3 regions of the Nocardia sp. NPDC127526 genome follow, and region 3 is predicted to be linked to each of the others. Evidence: riboswitches for the same ligand, from Rfam matches in the RefSeq annotation. Region 3 holds a riboswitch; each other region holds the start of a gene.
The links. A riboswitch is a leader RNA that binds a small molecule or an ion and turns the genes downstream of it on or off. The one in region 3 is predicted to bind cobalamin.
Positions count from the first base shown of each region.

Region 1: another riboswitch for cobalamin. It lies ahead of ACFVIV_RS00380 (CbtB domain-containing protein); the one in region 3 lies ahead of ACFVIV_RS10960 (ABC transporter substrate-binding protein).
Region 2: another riboswitch for cobalamin. It lies ahead of metE (5-methyltetrahydropteroyltriglutamate--homocysteine S-methyltransferase); the one in region 3 lies ahead of ACFVIV_RS10960 (ABC transporter substrate-binding protein).

Region 1 covers NZ_JBHXVO010000001.1:70,748-76,325, reverse strand. The annotation lists gene ACFVIV_RS00400 (enoyl-CoA hydratase/isomerase family protein) at 1-200, opposite strand, end outside; gene ACFVIV_RS00395 (acyl-CoA dehydrogenase family protein) at 249-1,418, opposite strand; gene ACFVIV_RS00390 (alpha/beta fold hydrolase) at 1,495-2,238, opposite strand; gene mhuD (mycobilin-forming heme oxygenase MhuD) at 2,339-2,650, shown strand; cobalamin riboswitch at 2,660-2,798, shown strand; gene ACFVIV_RS00380 (CbtB domain-containing protein) at 2,850-3,044, shown strand; gene ACFVIV_RS00375 (CbtA family protein) at 3,035-3,796, shown strand; gene ACFVIV_RS00370 (heparan-alpha-glucosaminide N-acetyltransferase domain-containing protein) at 3,826-5,085, opposite strand; gene ACFVIV_RS00365 (OsmC family peroxiredoxin) at 5,241-5,578, opposite strand, start outside.
Region 2 covers NZ_JBHXVO010000018.1:112,601-118,178, forward strand. The annotation lists gene ACFVIV_RS25770 (hypothetical protein) at 1-422, shown strand, start outside; gene metE (5-methyltetrahydropteroyltriglutamate--homocysteine S-methyltransferase) at 487-2,796, opposite strand; cobalamin riboswitch at 2,894-3,097, opposite strand; gene ACFVIV_RS25780 (pyruvate carboxylase) at 3,323-5,578, shown strand, end outside.
Region 3 covers NZ_JBHXVO010000004.1:449,315-454,892, reverse strand. The annotation lists gene ACFVIV_RS10965 (amino acid adenylation domain-containing protein) at 1-946, shown strand, start outside; cobalamin riboswitch at 965-1,179, shown strand; gene ACFVIV_RS10960 (ABC transporter substrate-binding protein) at 1,210-2,247, shown strand; gene ACFVIV_RS10955 (FecCD family ABC transporter permease) at 2,244-3,242, shown strand; gene ACFVIV_RS10950 (FecCD family ABC transporter permease) at 3,332-4,468, shown strand; gene ACFVIV_RS10945 (ABC transporter ATP-binding protein) at 4,465-5,253, shown strand; gene ACFVIV_RS10940 ((2Fe-2S) ferredoxin domain-containing protein) at 5,250-5,578, shown strand, end outside.

The sequences.
Region 1 (5,578 bases), on a different contig from region 3:
GACAGATCCGCGCCCGCGCAGAAGGCGGGCGCGGTGCCGGTGATGACCACCGCGCCGATGGCGTCCTCGGTATCGCAGCGCCGTAGCGCCGCACCGAGTTCGGCGGCCATGGCGGGAGTCAGCGCATTCTGCTGGGCGGGACGATTCAGAGTGAGGACGGCGACGCCGCCGGAGACGTCGACGTGCAATTCCGAACTCATACGCGCAAATCCTAGTGCACCTGCCGCTTCGCCACGCCCGAGCGGAATTCAGCGGAGAATTTTGCGGCCGATCGCGTACTTGTGCACCTCGGTGGGCCCGTCGTAGAGGCGGAAGGCGCGCATATCGCGGAAGATCATCTCCACCACGGTCTCATCGCTGATGCCGATGCCGCCGAGCACCTGCACACAGCGGTCGGTGACCTTGAACAGCTCCTCTGAGACATACGACTTGGCGATGGAGCTCTCGTGCCGGGCCTTCTCGCCCTGATCCATCAGCCAGCAGGCGTGCCAGATGGTGAGGCGGCACTGGTGCAGCGCGATCTCGTTGTCCGCCAACATGAACGACACGCCCTGATGCTCGCCGATGGGCTTGCCGAAGGCGGTGCGGGTCTTGGCGTAGTCGACGGCGATGGACTGCGCCCGCTCGGCCGCGCCCAGCCAGCGCATGCAGTGCGTGAGGCGGGCGGGGGCCAGCCGCAGCTGGGCGTAGCGCAGCGCCTGGCCGGTCTCGCCGAGCACGGATTCGCGCGGCAGCACCAGGTTCTCGAAGTTGACCACCGCGTGGCCGCCGACGTAGTTGCGGTCCATGGTGTTCATGACCCGCTCGATGACGATGCCGGGAGTGTCGCCGTCGGTGAGGAACAGCGTCGGGCCCTCGGGCAGATGCGGGTTGGCGGCCAAGCGCGCCATGATGATCCAGGTCTTGGCCCCGTCGGCGCCGGTGATCAGCCATTTGCGGCCGTTGACGGTGAAGTTCTCACCGTCGAAGGTGGCCTCGGTGGCCAGCTGGTTGGGGTCGGAGCCCGCGCCGTTCGGTTCGGTCATGGCGAAGACGGACCGCTGGTGGCCGTCGATGACCGGCTGCAGGTATTTGGCGGTCTGCTCCGGGTTCGCGATCTTGGAGAGCAGGAACATATTGCCCTCGTCGGGGGCGGCGCAGTTCATGGCGACCGGGCCGAGGGTGGACCAGCCGGCGGCCTCGTACAGCACGGCCTGCTCCACATGGGTCAGCCCGCGACCGCCCAGTTCGACCGGGGCCTGAATGGTCAGCAGCTTCTCGGCCCGGGCGAGCTCGACCAGTTCCTGGCGCAGGTCGTCGTTCGGGCCGTGCGCGGTCAGCCGCGGATCACGCTCGAAGGGGACGATTTTGTCGATGACGAACTGCCGGACCCGATCACGTTCGGCGGCGAGCTCTGCGGGAATCGAGAAGTCGATCATTGGTCACCCATTCGTTCCGATGTGGCTGCGAGCCGAGCATACGACGCCGACCCCGGGCGACTGAAGGCACCCGCCATCAAATTCTGATCCGGCGCAGGAACGCCTCGACTTCGGCCCGGTAGACCTCGGGTTTCTCATCGTGGATCAGATGTCCGGCGCCCGGAACGAGGACATGCCGCGCATCGGGATGCACCGCGGCCATCTCGCGCATCTGCCCGGGCGGGGTGATGGTGTCCTCGCCCTCGATCAGCAGTGCCGGGACGGTGATGGATTTCCACTCCGCCCAGAAATCGCGGGTGCCCCACTCCTCGGAGATATCGCGGAAGGTGGCGACCTCACCGTGCAGCCGGTACCCCTCGGGACCGCGCTCGAAGGAGTCGAGGAAGTAGCGACCGGCGACCGGGCCGAAGAACTCGACCATGGCGGCCTCGTCGGCGAACGGCTGCGGCCACGCCTCGATCATGGCGGCCCAGTGCGCGGCGGTGCGGCCGCGGAAATCGGGCGCGATGTCCTCGACCACCAGCGCCCGCACCCGCTCCGGATGCGCCGCGGTGTACACCCACCCGTGCAGGGCCCCCATCGAATGCCCGATCACCACCATGGGTTCGGTAATGCGCGCGGTGGCCGCTTCCAGATCGGCCACGAAGGCTTCCGTGGTGAGCTCGTCCGGCGCGGGGCGGCCGTGCCCGGCGGCGTCGAACGTGTACACGTGCCCGAATTCACGCAACCAGTCCAGCTGACTCCGCCAGGTGCGGGCACTGCCCATCAACCCGTGCAGCAGCAGAATCGGCGCGCCCGCGCCGCCCTCGTCGTACAACACCATGCCGACAATACGACGACCCTCCTTCCCTTTTCGTGCCCGCCGCGGGTACCGCGGCGGGCACGAGGAATCCCATGGAGTGGGGAGTAACCTCCACTCCATGGCAGTCGTCAAGATCAACGCAATCGAGGTCCCCGAGGGCGCGGGCCCCGAACTGGAGAAGCGCTTCGCGCACCGCGCGCACGCCGTGGAGAACTCCCCCGGCTTCCTGGGTTTCCAGCTGCTCCGTCCCGTCGCCGGTGACAACCGCTACTTCGTTGTCACGCAGTGGGATTCCGAAGAGTCCTTCGCGGCTTGGCGGGACGGCCCGGCGCGCGAGGCGCATGCCGGCGAGGCCCGCAAGCCGGTCGCCACCGGCGCCTCGCTGCTGGAGTTCGAGGTGGTCCTGGACGTGGCGGGCAAGCACGCCTGATTGACGTATGGCCAGGTGAGCTGTCACAGTTCGAGATGAAGTACGCGACGGTGGCGAGTAACCCGGTGTGATTCCGGGGCGGTCGCGCCACTGTAGTTCCAAGCACTCGAGCCGAGTCAGGTGAAGTGCCGGGAGAGCCAGACACCGGCACCGTCGCACCCAACTCGATGGGGACGCGAAATCCCCAAGGAGGACTCGAATGGCCATCGTCCACTCTCCCGGCCGGACCGGCGACGCGCTCACCGCGCTGCTCGTGTCCGCGGCTGTCGTTCTTTTCGCTTTGCTCACGCTGTACCTGGTCGGCTTCGATCAGGGCGCGATCTCGCGCAGCGGCATGTTCATGCACGAGCTCATGCACGATGGACGACACCTGCTGGGCGTCCCGTGTCACTGAGTGAATCCCAGCGGCTGACGGGTTCGCTCAAGACGCTGCTGCTGCGCGGCCTGCTGGCCGGCCTCATTGCGGGCCTGCTGGCGGGCACCGTGGGGTACTTCATCGGAGAACCCAAGGTGGAAGCGGCCATTGCCATCGAGGAGGCCCAGGCCGGCGGGCATTCCCACGGCGACGAGGAAGAGCCGCTGGTGAGCCGGACCGGTCAGAAGGCCGGTCAGTTCCTGGCATTGGGCATCTACGGTCTCGCCATCGGAGCCATTTTCGCGACCGTGGCCAATGTGGCCCGCCGCTACACCACCCTGCCGGGCGCGCAGCTGTCGCTGGGACTCGCGGCGGGCGGCTGGCTGGCGATTGTCGCGGTGCCGTTCTTCAAGTACCCGGCCAATCCGCCCGCCGTGGGTGATCCGGAGACCATCAATGACCGCACCTGGCTGTGGGTCGCGGTGGTGCTGCTCGGTTTCGCGGCCGTGGGCGTCGGCGTGTATGTGTTCAAACTGCTGCGCCACAGCCTGCCGACCCTCCGATTGATCGGTGCGGTAGCGGCTTTCGTGCTCGTCACGGCCGTGGGCTACATCCTGCTGCCGGGCGTCAACGAGGTGAAGTCCGACTTCCCGGCTTCGCTGCTGTGGGAGTTCCGGGTGGCCTCGCTGGCCGAGACCGCCACGCTGTGGCTGTCGCTGGGCCTGGCCTTCGCGGCGCTGACCGAATTCGCGTCTCGCGGGGTGCGCGAAAAGGATTCGGCCGCGGCGTAGTTTCCGACGATCCGAACGGGCGGTGCCGGTTATCCGACGGGCACCGCCCATTTCGCTGTGCGCCAGCTGATCTCGTGCAGCGCCCATTCCGCCGGTCCGCGGCGGGAGGCGCTGCGCCACAGGGTCGCCAGGGTCAGGGAGCCGAGCGCCAGTAGCGCCAACAGCGGCCAGCCCGGACCGTGGATGCCACCGGGGAGCGCCTCGGCGTCGGCATCCGGGATCGGTACCAGCACGCTCACGGCGACGGCCTGCAGGATGTAGAGCGACAGCGCGCACGAACCGGCGGCGATCAAGGGCCGCAAGGCGATCCCGGCGCGCGGCGTGATGGCCAGCAGTGCGCCGATGACCAGGAAGGCCGCACCCGTCGCGCCGATCACCTCGAACGGGGTACCGCTGTGTGGGGTGGCGACGGTCAGCCACCACCAGCTCGTCGTCGAGACGGTCCCGAGATTGCCCGCGTCGATAATCGCCCCGAGGTCGATATCCGTCACTCCGGCCTCGCTCAGGCCGTGGGCGAGCAGGTCGGTGAGATGCGCGCGTCCGCCGCAGGGATGCTGTAGCAACCACGACCCGCCGTAGCCGAGAACCATCAGCCCCGCACCGGCCAGCATGACCGAAACCGGTTGCAGTGCACGGATTCCGAGCCGCCCCAGCGCCATTCCGGCCAGCACGAACGGCATCCACGACAGCACCGGATACGCGCCGGTGAGCAGCAGCATCTCCGCCATTTCCCGCAGTCCCGACAGCGAGGTCAGCATCTCGGGAGTGGGGCTGCCGCCGAAGCTGTTCTGCTCCATACGGCTTCGGATCAGGAACGAGACGACGGGACCGGCAATCGCCCACGCTGCCGCGAGCAGGGCCAAGGTGCGCGCGCTCGCGCGCAGGAACGGCAGCGCGAGCAGGAAGTAGAGACCGTAGTAGGTCAGGATGAGCATGATGCCGATACCGGATTGCAGCAGCGCGAGGGCCAAGCCGAGCAGCGCCACGATCACCGCGCGGGCGGCGATGCGGACCATGCCGCGCTGTGCGGCCTTCCCGGTGTAGGGCCGCTGCCCGCCGGACATCAGGGCCAGCGAGACGCCGGCCAGTATGGCGAACAGTGCCGCCGACCGCCCTTGGAAGATGGTCAGCCATGATTCGCCACCGGGCACGGCCGGCTGCGGTCCGACATGGACCGCGAACATACCCAGCACGGCGATACCGCGCGCGGCATCGAGCGCCAGGACCCGGGGCAACGAGTCGGCGGGGCCCGATCGCTGCTGTGCATCTACGGTTTTCGACGACCACATGATCGCCAGGCTAATAACGAGCAATGGCCAATTACGAGCCCAATGTCCGATTCAAGGCAAAGAATAGACGAAAGAGTTAGCCCACAGCCAACTATGGGAAACGGCTCCGGCCCGGGCGTAGCTCTTTCGATTACGCCCGGGCCGGAACCAGGAACTCACGCCTCGAAAGTGGCGTCCAGCTCGATGGTGTCGACGCCCGCCAGCGCCTTGGAGATCGGGCAGCCGGCCTTGGCGGCCGCGGCGGCGGCGAGGAAGCCCGCCTCGTCGATGCCCGCGGCCCGGCCGACCACGGTCAGCTTGATGTTCGAGATGCGGAAGCCGCCCGCCGGATCCGGGCCCAGCGTCACGTCGGCGGTGACATCCAGGCTCTGCGGCGTGCCGCCGGCCGCGGCGATCTGCGCGGACAGCGCCATGGAGTAGCAGGAGGAGTGCGCGGCGGCGACCAGCTCCTCGGGGCTGGTGGTGCCGTCGGCATTGTCGGCCGAGCGCTTCG
Region 2 (5,578 bases), on a different contig from region 3:
CGGATGATTGTCCCTTCGAGGAATCGAGCCACCTGCTCTTGTTGAGCCCGCGGTTCCGCAGGCGGGCCCGGCGTGAACTTCGTCTGCCGTACGAGTCCTTTCTTCTCCATGAAACCCTGCCGCTGGACAACGACCGACTGCGCGTGGAGTACTACGGCGGCCCGCTTCTGATCCTGGTCCCGCGCCGGCACTGGTACGGCTACAGCCTCGGGGTGCGTCTCGCTCCGGTAGGCGGTGCCGGACGTTACCCGAGGACCGCCTGGGCGGCAGGGGCCCTGCTGCGGTTGTGGACTGTGCCGTGGATCCAATATCTCGTGGTGGGAATCGTCGTGTCCTGCCCCTGCGGTCCGCTGCTGATTTGCGAGCTGTGCCGCTGGCTGTACGACCTGTGCGGGGCGATGCTCGGAGTGTGCGGGTGGTGAACGGAATGCGGCGACCCCGCGGCCGATTGGCTGCGGGGTCACCGGTTCAGAGTACGGTGCTCGTTCAGCGCACCGCGTGTGCGGCCGTCACCATGTTCCGCAAGGATTCTTCCACCTCGGCCGGTCCGCGGGTCTTCAAACCGCAGTCCGGATTGACCCAGAGACGTTCGGCCGGAACCGCTTTCAGGGCCTCACGCAGGGATGTGGCGATCTCCTCGACGGCCGGAACCCGCGGGGAGTGGATGTCGTAGACACCCGGGCCCACGCCGAGCGCGAAGCCCGCCGCATTGAGGTCGTCGAGCACCTCCATGTGCGAGCGGGCCGCCTCGATGGAGGTGACGTCCGCATCCAGCTCGGCGATGGCGCCGATCACCTCGCCGAACTCCGAATAGCAGAGGTGGGTGTGGATCTGGGTGGCATCCGATACGCCCGCCGTGGACAAACGGAAGGCCGCGACCGCCCAATCCAGGTAGTGCTGTTCGGCTTCCGCGCGCAGCGGCAGCAGCTCGCGCAGGGCCGGTTCGTCCACCTGGATGATGCGGATACCCGCCGCCTGCAGGTCCACCGTCTCGTCGCGGATGGCCAGCGCCACCTGCCGGGCGGTGTCCTCGATCGGCTGGTCGTCGCGCACGAACGACCAGGCCAGGATGGTGACCGGGCCGGTGAGCATGCCCTTGACCGGCTTGTCGGTGAGGGATTGGGCGTATTCGATCCACTCGACCGTCATCGGCTGCTGCCGCGTCACATCGCCGAACAGGATCGGCGGGCGGACGCAGCGGGTGCCGTAGGACTGCACCCAGCCATTGGCGGTGGCGCAGAAGCCGTCCAATTGTTCGGCGAAGTACTGCACCATGTCATTGCGTTCCGGTTCGCCGTGCACCAGCACGTCGATGCCCAGCTTCTCCTGCAGCGCAATGACTTCGGCGATCTCGGCGCGCATGCGGTCGCGGTATTGCGCGGCGGTGATCTCACCCTTGACCAGGGCCGCGCGGTCCTTGCGGATGGCGGGGGTCTGCGGGTAGGAGCCGATGGTGGTGGTCGGCAGCAGCGGCAGCGGCAGGCGTTCCTGTTGCAGCACACGGCGTTCCGCGGCGGGGGAGCGGCGGGTGGCCTCCGGGCCGAGCGCCGACAGGCGCGCCCGCACCGTGTCGTCGCGCAGCCGCGGGTCAGCGGCCCGGGACGCGAACGCCGCACGGGCGGTAGCCAATTCGGCGGTGATGGCGTCGGTGCCCTCGTGCAGCGCGGTGGCCAGCAGCCGCACCTCGGCCACCTTCTCCGCGCCGAAGGCCAGCCAGGAGCGCAGCACCGGTTCGATACCGGATTCGGCGTCGAGCGAATACGGCACGTGCAGCAGCGAACTGGAGGTCGAGACCACCAGCGCCCCGGTGCTGCCGAGCAGGGTGCCCAGCGTGCTCAGCGCCCGATCCAGATCGGTGCGCCACACATTGCGGCCGTCCACGACACCCGCCACCACCAGCTTCCCGGCCAGCGCCGGCACCCCGGCCACCTCGCCGACCGTCGTCCCGGCGGTGAAGTCCAGCGCCACGCCCTCGATGGCGGTGCCCGCCAGCACCGGCAGCGCCGCACCCGGCCGCCCGAAATAGGTGGCGACCAGAATCGCGGGCCGATCCGCCGAGGCCGACAGCTCGTCGTACACCCGCCCGGCCACCGCGAGCTCGGCCTCGGTGAGATCGGTCACCAGCACCGGCTCGTCGATCTGCACCCACTGAGCGCCCGCCGCGGCCAGCTGCCGCAGCAATTCCCGGTACAGCGGCAGCAGCGCGTCGATCCGCCGCAGCGGATCACCCTCGGCGTCCTTGGCCAGCTTCAGGAAGGTCAGCGGGCCGATCACCACCGGCCGCGCGGGCACGCCGAGCGCCAGCGCCTCCCGCAGCTCGTCGAGGAGCTTGTCCGGATGCAGCGTGAACTCGGTATCCGCACCGAATTCCGGCACCAGGTAGTGGTAGTTGGTGTCGAACCACTTGGTCATCTCCAGCGGTTCGACCGCATCGGTGCCGCGGGCCGCCGCGAAGTACCGATCCAGCGGATCCGCGATACCGGCCACCCGCGGCGGCAGCGCGCCGAACATGACCGCGGTGTCCAGTATCTGGTCGTAGTACGAGAAGGTGCCCACCGGCACCGAATCCATTCCGGCCGCGGCCAGTCCGGTGAGCTGAGCGATGCGGAGTTCCTTGGCGACGGCGTGCAATGCCTCGGCATCGCTGCGTCCCGCCCAGTAGGACTCGATGGCGCGCTTCAGCTCACGCCGCGGCCCGATCCGCGGTGAGCCCAGAACCGTTGCGGTGAAAGGGGAAATGTTGGTCACAGCTGTTCTCCAGTGCTTCCAGAGCCACTGGCCGCCGCCCACGGGCATGAATGAACCCGAGTGCCCCGAATACACGCTCACGCGAGCATGCGGAAACCACTACCGGCCCATCCACCCAGTCCACGAGGCGGAGACCGCCGGATACGGCGTACCCGGCACAATCGGCAGGTCTTCGGACTCGCGGGCACCGGCCGAAATGGCCGACCTACTGGCCGTCGCTTCCCGGGCCATGGAGCCCAGTGCTGATGACGGCGGTCGTTCCTGCTCACCGCTGCGGGACAGTCCCGGATTCTCACCGGGTTCCCTCTTCACCCGTCGGTTAACGGGTTTCGACGCTGCCGTGGGACGTTCGGGGCTCCGACTCGTCTCCCACAGTGCGAACCGACTGCGCTGCGCAGTCTATTCCTTAGCTAGCGCGGTTTCGAAACCGAACCTCACCCGACCGGCGGCGACGGGGTGAGGTGTGTAGCTTTGCGAATGACAACTTCGCAGGACCGGCGGGTGTGCTTGTGAAGATGACTGCGAAGTGAGTTCGATGCCCGATCGATATCGCGGGGCAGGTACCTTAAGGCGCATGTTCTCCAAAGTCCTGGTCGCCAACCGCGGCGAGATCGCCATTCGCGCCTTCCGCGCGGCCTACGAACTCGGCATCGGAACGGTGGCGGTCTTTCCCTACGAGGACCGCAACTCCGTTCATCGGTTGAAGGCGGACGAGGCCTACCAGATCGGGACGCCCGGGCATCCGGTGCGGGCCTATCTGTCGGTCGAGGGGATCATCGAGGCGGCCAAGAGCGCGGGCGCCGACGCCGTGTACCCGGGTTACGGGTTCCTGTCCGAGAATCCGGACCTGGCGGCGGCGTGCGCGCGGGAGGGCATCACCTTCGTCGGCCCGTCCGCGCAGGTGCTGGAGCTGACGGGCAACAAGGCGCGGGCCATTGCCGCCGCCAAGGCCGCCGGGTTGCCGGTGCTGAAGTCCTCCGAGCCGTCCTCGGATGTGGACGCGCTCATGGCGGCGTCGGAGACCATGGACTTCCCCGTCTTCGTCAAGGCCGTCGCCGGCGGCGGCGGGCGCGGTATGCGCCGGGTGACCGATCGGGCCCAGTTGCGCGAGGCCATCGAGGCCGCCGCGCGCGAGGCCGAATCGGCGTTCGGCGATCCGACGGTGTTCCTGGAGCAGGCGGTGGTCAACCCCCGCCATATCGAGGTGCAGATCCTCGCCGACCAGCACGGCAATGTCATCCACCTGTTCGAGCGCGACTGCTCGCTGCAGCGGCGGCATCAGAAGGTCATCGAGCTCGCGCCCGCGCCGAATCTGGATCCCGCACTGCGCGACCGGATCTGCGCCGATGCGGTGGCCTTCGCCGAGGAGATTGGCTACAGCTGCGCGGGCACCGTGGAGTTCCTGCTCGACGAGCGCGGCAATCACGTGTTCATCGAGATGAATCCGCGAATCCAGGTGGAGCACACGGTGACCGAGGAGATCACCGATGTGGACCTGGTGCAGGCGCAGATGCGCATCGCCGCCGGGGAGCGGCTGGAAGACCTTGGCCTGAGCCAGGATTCGATCACCATCCGGGGCGCGGCCCTGCAATGCCGCATCACCACCGAGGATCCGGCCAATGGCTTCCGGCCCGACACCGGCCGCATCACCGGCTACCGGTCGCCGGGCGGCGCGGGCGTGCGCCTGGACGGCGGCGCGAATGTCGGCGCGGAGGTCGGGGCCTACTTCGACTCCATGCTGGTCAAGCTGACCTGCCGCGGGCGCGACTTCCAGACCGCCATCGCGCGGGCGCGCCGGGCCGTGGCCGAATTCCGTATTCGCGGCGTGACGACCAATATTCCGTTCCTGCTGGCGGTGCTGGACGATCCGGATTTCCGGGCGGGCAGGGTCACCACCTCGTTCATCGACGAGCGGCCGCAGCTGCTCACGCTGAAGAGCTCGGCCGACCGCGGCACCAAGATCCTGCAGTACCTGGCCGACGTGACGGTGAACAAGCCGCACGGCAGCCGGCCGACCAAGCTGTATCCGCACGACAAACTGCCCGCCATCGACACCACCGTGCCGCCGCCGGCCGGGTCTCGGCAGAAGCTCTTGGAGCTGGGACCGGAGGGCTTCGCCCAGTGGCTGCGCAATCGCGAGGGAGTGGCGGTCACCGACACCACCTTCCGTGACGCGCACCAGTCGCTGCTGGCCACCCGGGTGCGCACCAATGGCCTGCTCGATGTGGCCGGGCATGTGGCGCGGCTGACGCCGGAACTGCTGTCCATCGAATGCTGGGGCGGCGCAACCTATGACGTGGCGCTGCGCTTCCTGTTCGAGGATCCGTGGGAGCGGCTGGCCGCGCTGCGCGAGGCCGTCCCGAACATCAACCTGCAGATGCTGCTGCGCGGCCGCAATACCGTCGGCTACACGCCGTATCCGGAAAAGGTCACGCGCGCATTCGTTTCCGAGGCCACCGCCACCGGCATCGACATCTTCCGCATCTTCGACGCGCTCAACAATGTCGACCAGATGCGGCCCGCCATCGACGCCGTGCGCGAAACCGGCACCGCGGTGGCGGAAGTCGCCATGAGCTACACCGGCGACCTGTCGAATCCGAACGAGAACCTCTACACCCTCGACTACTACCTCAAGCTCGCCGAGCAGATCGTCGAGGCCGGGGCGCACGTCATCGGCATCAAGGACATGGCGGGCCTGCTGCGCGCGCCCGCCGCGCACACGCTGGTCACCGCGCTGCGTGCGAACTTCGATCTGCCGGTGCACGTGCACACCCACGACACCCCCGGCGGTCAGCTGGCCACCTACCTGGCCGCCTGGCAGGCCGGAGCC
Region 3 (5,578 bases):
GCTGGTGGCGCGCCTGAGTGCAGCCGTGGCCACGACCGTGCCGGTGATGTGGGTGTTCACCACGCCCACACCCGCCGGAATCGCGGGGACCCTCGGGCGGCCGGGCACCGACGACTCGGGATCCGAGGCGGCCTTCGGCATCCTGCTGCCCCTGCGTGCCCGCACCGAAAACAGCACGGCCGCACCGCTGTTCTGTATTCACCCCATCGCAGGCATCGCCTGGTCCTTCGCCGGGCTCGCCGCCCACCTGGATCAGGATCGCCCGATCTACGGACTCCAGTCACCCGCGCTGAGTTCGTCCGAGCCCCTGCCGGATTCGATCGAGGACTGGGCGCGCCTCTATGTGAAGCACATCCGGACGGTCCAGCCCGAAGGCCCTTACCACCTGCTCGGCTGGTCGCTCGGCGGCGTCCTCGCCCACGCCATGGCCGTCCAACTCCAGGACGAAGGAGAACAGGTGGCGCTGCTGGCCATGATGGACAGCCGTCTCCAGCAAGCCGATTCGACACCCGTCGCCGCACCCGAGGTGTCCATCCCGGAACTGCTCGGCGGGCTGCTCGGCGATCGAGCCGCCGAACTCGGCGTGGACGCCGTCCCGGACGTGACCGACCTGGCGGACAAGCTGAGCCGGCTGCCGGAACCGTTCTCGTCCTTCGGCTCCGAGCGGATCCAGCGCGTCGTGGACTCCGCCATAGCCTCGGCGGCCCGGAACGCGTCCTACCGCGCCCGCGCCTTCGACGGCGACCTCGTCTACTTCACCGCGGCCCGCGACGATCGCACCTGCTCGGTCAATGCCAAGACCTGGGTGGCGGCGGTGACCGGCACCGTGCACAACCATCCGGTGGCGTCGACCCACTGGCGGATGACCGCCGACGCACCACTCCGCCGCATCGCCGAGGTACTGCACGCTGTCCTGGCCGCCGCCCCGGTGCCGGTCTCGAGCTGAGGTGATGCCACGGAATCCAGGAATCCTCGACCGCTTGGTACAGTCCCCGAGCCGTGGTGTTCGGGAAGTCGGTGTGAAACCGGTGCGGCCCTCGCCACTGTGATCGGGAGCGGCTGATCGTCCCGGACGGAGATTTCCGTCCGGAGCCACTGGGGCACTCGTGCCCTGGGAAGGCAGATCGGCCGCGCGGCAACCCGTCAGCCAGGAGACCGGCCACGGCAGGCAGTACCACCCGTTCCACGAGGACCTGGAAGGCGGTCATCTTGACCACGTTTGTTTCCGCGCGCCTGCGTACCGGCGCGCTGATCGCCTGCGCGATCGCACTCACCGGTTGCGGCGCGCAATCCGGCCCCGCCGCCGACGGCGAATCCGTTGTCACCCGCGCCAATTGCGGAATCGATGTCACCGTGAGCGGACCGCCGCAGCGCATCTACGCGGCCTACCAACCGGCCATCGAGATCGCGCACGCCCTCGGCGTCACCGACCGGCTGGCCGGGACGGCCTTCCTGGATTCGGCCGTGCTGCCCGAATACCAGGACGCGCAGGCCCGCTCGCCGTATGTCGAGAAGCTGCCCAGCCGCGACGAAATGCTGGCGAAGAACCCGGATTTCGTGCTGTCTGGCTTCAATGGGGTGTTCGCGAAATCCGCGCAGAACAGCATCGGCGCCCGGGGGAGCCTGCACGAGCTGGGTGTGGACACCTGGATTCTGAGCCCGTTGTGCCCCAGCGCGGATGGGCTCGCCGATGAGGCCATCAACCCGGCCACCGTGCGGTTCGAGAACGTCTACTCGGATCTGCGGGACCTGGGTGCGCTGTGGGGTGCGGGCGATCGGGCCGAGCGGGTGGTCGCCGATCTGAGCGGCCGGATCGAAGCCGTGCGCGCGAAGGTCGCCGGGGCGAAGCGGCCTCGGGTGGCGGTGGTGACGCCCAAGGACGACGGGTCCTTCAGCGTGGCGAGCGGCATCGATTTCGTCACCCAGATCATCGAGGCCGCCGGCGGGGTCAACGTCTTCGGCGACCTCACCGAGAAGCGCAATATCTCCATCGGCGCGGAGAAACTCATCGAACGCGATCCGGACATCATCCTGACCAGCCTGTGCTGCGATGCGAAATACACGCGCGCCGATGCGCAACCGCAGGCCGACAAGATCAGCAACAACCCGGCGTTCGCCAATCTGACCGCCGTGCGCACGCGCGCCGTGCATCCATTCCTGTTCGCCGACCGCGCCGCCGGGGTACGGATCGCGCACTCCACCGAACTGGTCGCCGCGCTGATCCACCCCGATCTGTTCCAGCGGTGAATCGCGGGACTCGCAGCGCCGGGCTGATCCTCGCCGGCGCTGTGCTCGCGGCCGTCTGCGTGGCGTCCATCCTGATCGGATCGCATGCGCTCACGCTCGGCGAGGCGGTGCGGGCATTCACCGATTTCCAAGGGACGGACACGGACCGGATCGTGCGCTACATCCGGGTGCCGCGCACCGCCGCCGGGCTGCTCGCCGGGATCGCCCTCGCGCTGGCTGGAGCGGTTATGCAGGGCCTGACCCGAAATCCGCTGGCCGGACCGGGATTGCTCGGCATCAATGCCGGTGCGTCCCTGGCCGTCGTGGTCGCCATGGGCGCGCTGGGATTGAGTACCGCAACGGGTTTCGTCTGGTTCGCCTTCCTCGGCGCGGCCATTGCGGCGATCTCCGTGTATACGCTGGGCTCACTCGGATTCGGTGGCGCCACACCGGTGAAGCTGGCCTTGGCGGGTGCGGCGTTCACCGCGCTGTGCGGGTCCGTCACCACCGCGATCACACTGCTGGATCGGGCGAAATTCGAGAACTTCCGGTTTTGGGTGATCGGGTCGCTGACCCGATCCGACCTCGAAACCGTGCGGGGGACAACCCCTTTCGTTTTGGCCGGGGCGGTACTGACGCTTGTGGTGTCGCGGACGCTGAACACCATCGCCATTGGTGACGATATGGCCCGGACCCTCGGCACGCGCCTGGTCCGGGTCCGCGCCGCCGGAGCATTGAGTGTGGTGCTGCTGGCAGGTGCCGCGGTGGCCGTCGCCGGTCCGGTCGCGTTCATCGGCTTGGTGATTCCGCACATCGCGCGAGCCTTCGCCGGACACGACTACCGGTGGATTCTGGCCTGGTGCGTCGTGCTCGGTCCGACGCTGCTGCTGACCGCCGACATTCTCGGTCGCGTGGTCGCGCAACCGCAGGAGATCCAGGTCGGGATCATCACCGCGTTCGCGGGCTCGCCGTTCTTCCTCTACCTCGTGCGCAACCGGAAGGTGGCGACGCTATGAAGACCCCGCCTGATCGCGGTGACGGAAGCCCGCCCCTTCATCTCGGCACGCCGGCTCGTCATCTCGGCAGACCGGCTCGTCATCCCGGCATGCTTTTGGCCGGGATCTCCAACGGTGCTGTGGATTCCGGCCAGAAGCACGCCGGAATGACAGGGCGGACGCTGGGCGAGACGTCGCGCATGCTGCCTGCCGGGACTGTACTGCTGCGCTCACCCGGACGGCGGATCGTCGTGCGCGTCGACCGGCGCTCGGTGTTGATCACGACGGTGCTCACGGTCGCGGCGCTGGCGGTGGCGGCGTGGTCGCTGACCATCGGCCACTATCCGCTCACCGTCGGTGATGTGCTCCGAATCCTCGGTGGCGGAGGCACTCTCATCGAGTACGACGTGGTGGTATCCGATCGCCTGCCGCGGGTGCTGACCGGGTTGTGCACGGGGGCGGCCTTCGCCGTGTCGGGCGCGATCTTGCAGCGGATCGCGACGAATCCGCTGGTCAGTCCGGAGATCATCGGCATCAACGCGGGTGCGTCGCTGGGCGCGCTGACGGTGAGTGTGGTGCTCGGCGCGTCGGGCCTGTTTCTGGTCGCCGGTGCGATCGCTGGAGCCTTGGTGGCCATGGCGCTGATCGTCCTGGTCGCCACCAAGAATGGTCTCGACGGATACCGGCTCGTCCTGGTCGGCATCGGGGTGACTGCCATGCTGTCGTCCGCGATCTCGTTCGTGCTGAGCCGGGCCGATATCTATCAGGCCCACACCGTCGCCGCGTGGCTCACCGGCAGCCTGGCCAACCGGGATTGGCCGCACGTCTGGTTCGGCGTGGCGGCGCTGGCGCTGGTCCTGCCACCGCTCGTCGTGCTCGCGCGCTCGCTGCCGCTGCTCGAACTGGGCGACGAACTCGCGAGTTCCCTCGCCGGACGGCGCGGCCCGCACCGCGCCACTCTGATAGTGCTCGCCGCCGCGGCCGCGACCCTGGCCACCGCCGCGGCCGGTCCGATCGCCTTCGTCGCCCTGGTCGCCCCGCAGATCGCGCGGCGGCTGCTCGCCGAACGCGGCGCGGGACTCGCACCGGCCGCCGCCGCAGGCGCCCTGCTGGTGGTCACCGCCGATCTGGCCGCCCGGCGGCTGTTCCCGGCCGAACTCCCGGTCGGCGTGGTGACCGCCATTCTCGGCGCGCCCGTTCTCGTCTACCTCCTCGCCCGCGCAACCCGAATCGGACACGCTGGATGACCGCACATCTCACCACCACCGGCCTCGCACTCGCCTACGGCGACACCGCGATCGTCACCGATGCCACCGTCGATTTCCCGGCCGGGCAGCTCACCGTCATCGTCGGCCGCAATGGCTGCGGGAAGTCCACGCTGCTGCGCGGGCTGGCCCGGCTGGTGCCGCCGGCTTCCGGCGCGGTGCTGCTCGATGGGACCGATATCGCGAAGCAGCCCGCGCGCACGCTGGCGCGTCGCCTCGGCATGCTGCCGCAGCAGCCGCAGGCGCCCGACGGGATCACCGTCGCCGAACTCGTCGGCCGCGGGCGGCATCCGCATCAGCGGTGGTTCCGGCAATGGTCCGACGCGGACGAGGCCGCGGTGCGGCGCGCGCTGACGGCCACCGGCACCCTCGAACTCGCCGAGCGCACCGTCGATCAACTGTCCGGCGGGCAGCAGCAGCGGGTGTGGATCGCCCTCGCCATCGCCCAGGACCCGGAGGTCATGCTGCTCGACGAGCCGACCACCTTCCTCGATCTGGCGCATCAGCTCGATGTGCTGGAGGTGCTGCGAAACCTGTTGCCGCGCACCATTGTCGCGGTGCTGCACGATCTGAATCTGGCCGCCCGGTACGCCGATCACCTGATTGCGATGAAAGAGGGGCGGGTGGTCGCGCAGGGGACGCCCGCACAGATCGTGCGGCCCGAGGTGGTGGCCGAGGTCTTCGATCTCGACTGCGCCGTCATCGACGATCCGATCACCGGGACCCCGCTGGTCGTGCCCGCCGCGCGAACGGTGCGCACCGCATGAGCCGCCGCCATGTTCTCGTCGCCCGGCCCACGCCGTCGGGGGTCGATCTCACCGCCGTGGCCGCCCTGGCTCGCGCCTGCGGCATCGGTTACGCGCTGCTCGACCAGGGCGAACCGACGATTCACGACGTCCTCGACGAGGCCGCTGCCGCCGCGGTTCCGGTCACCCTGATCCCCTTGGCCGTGCCGCGCGACCGCTATCTCGAGACCTGGATCGCGCGCGCGGTGGCGAACTGGAGGGAGACTCGCAGCCGCGATCTCGAGGTGCGGATCACCGAAAGCATCGACAAGGCCGCCGAATTCGCCGATATCGTGCGAGCCCGGAT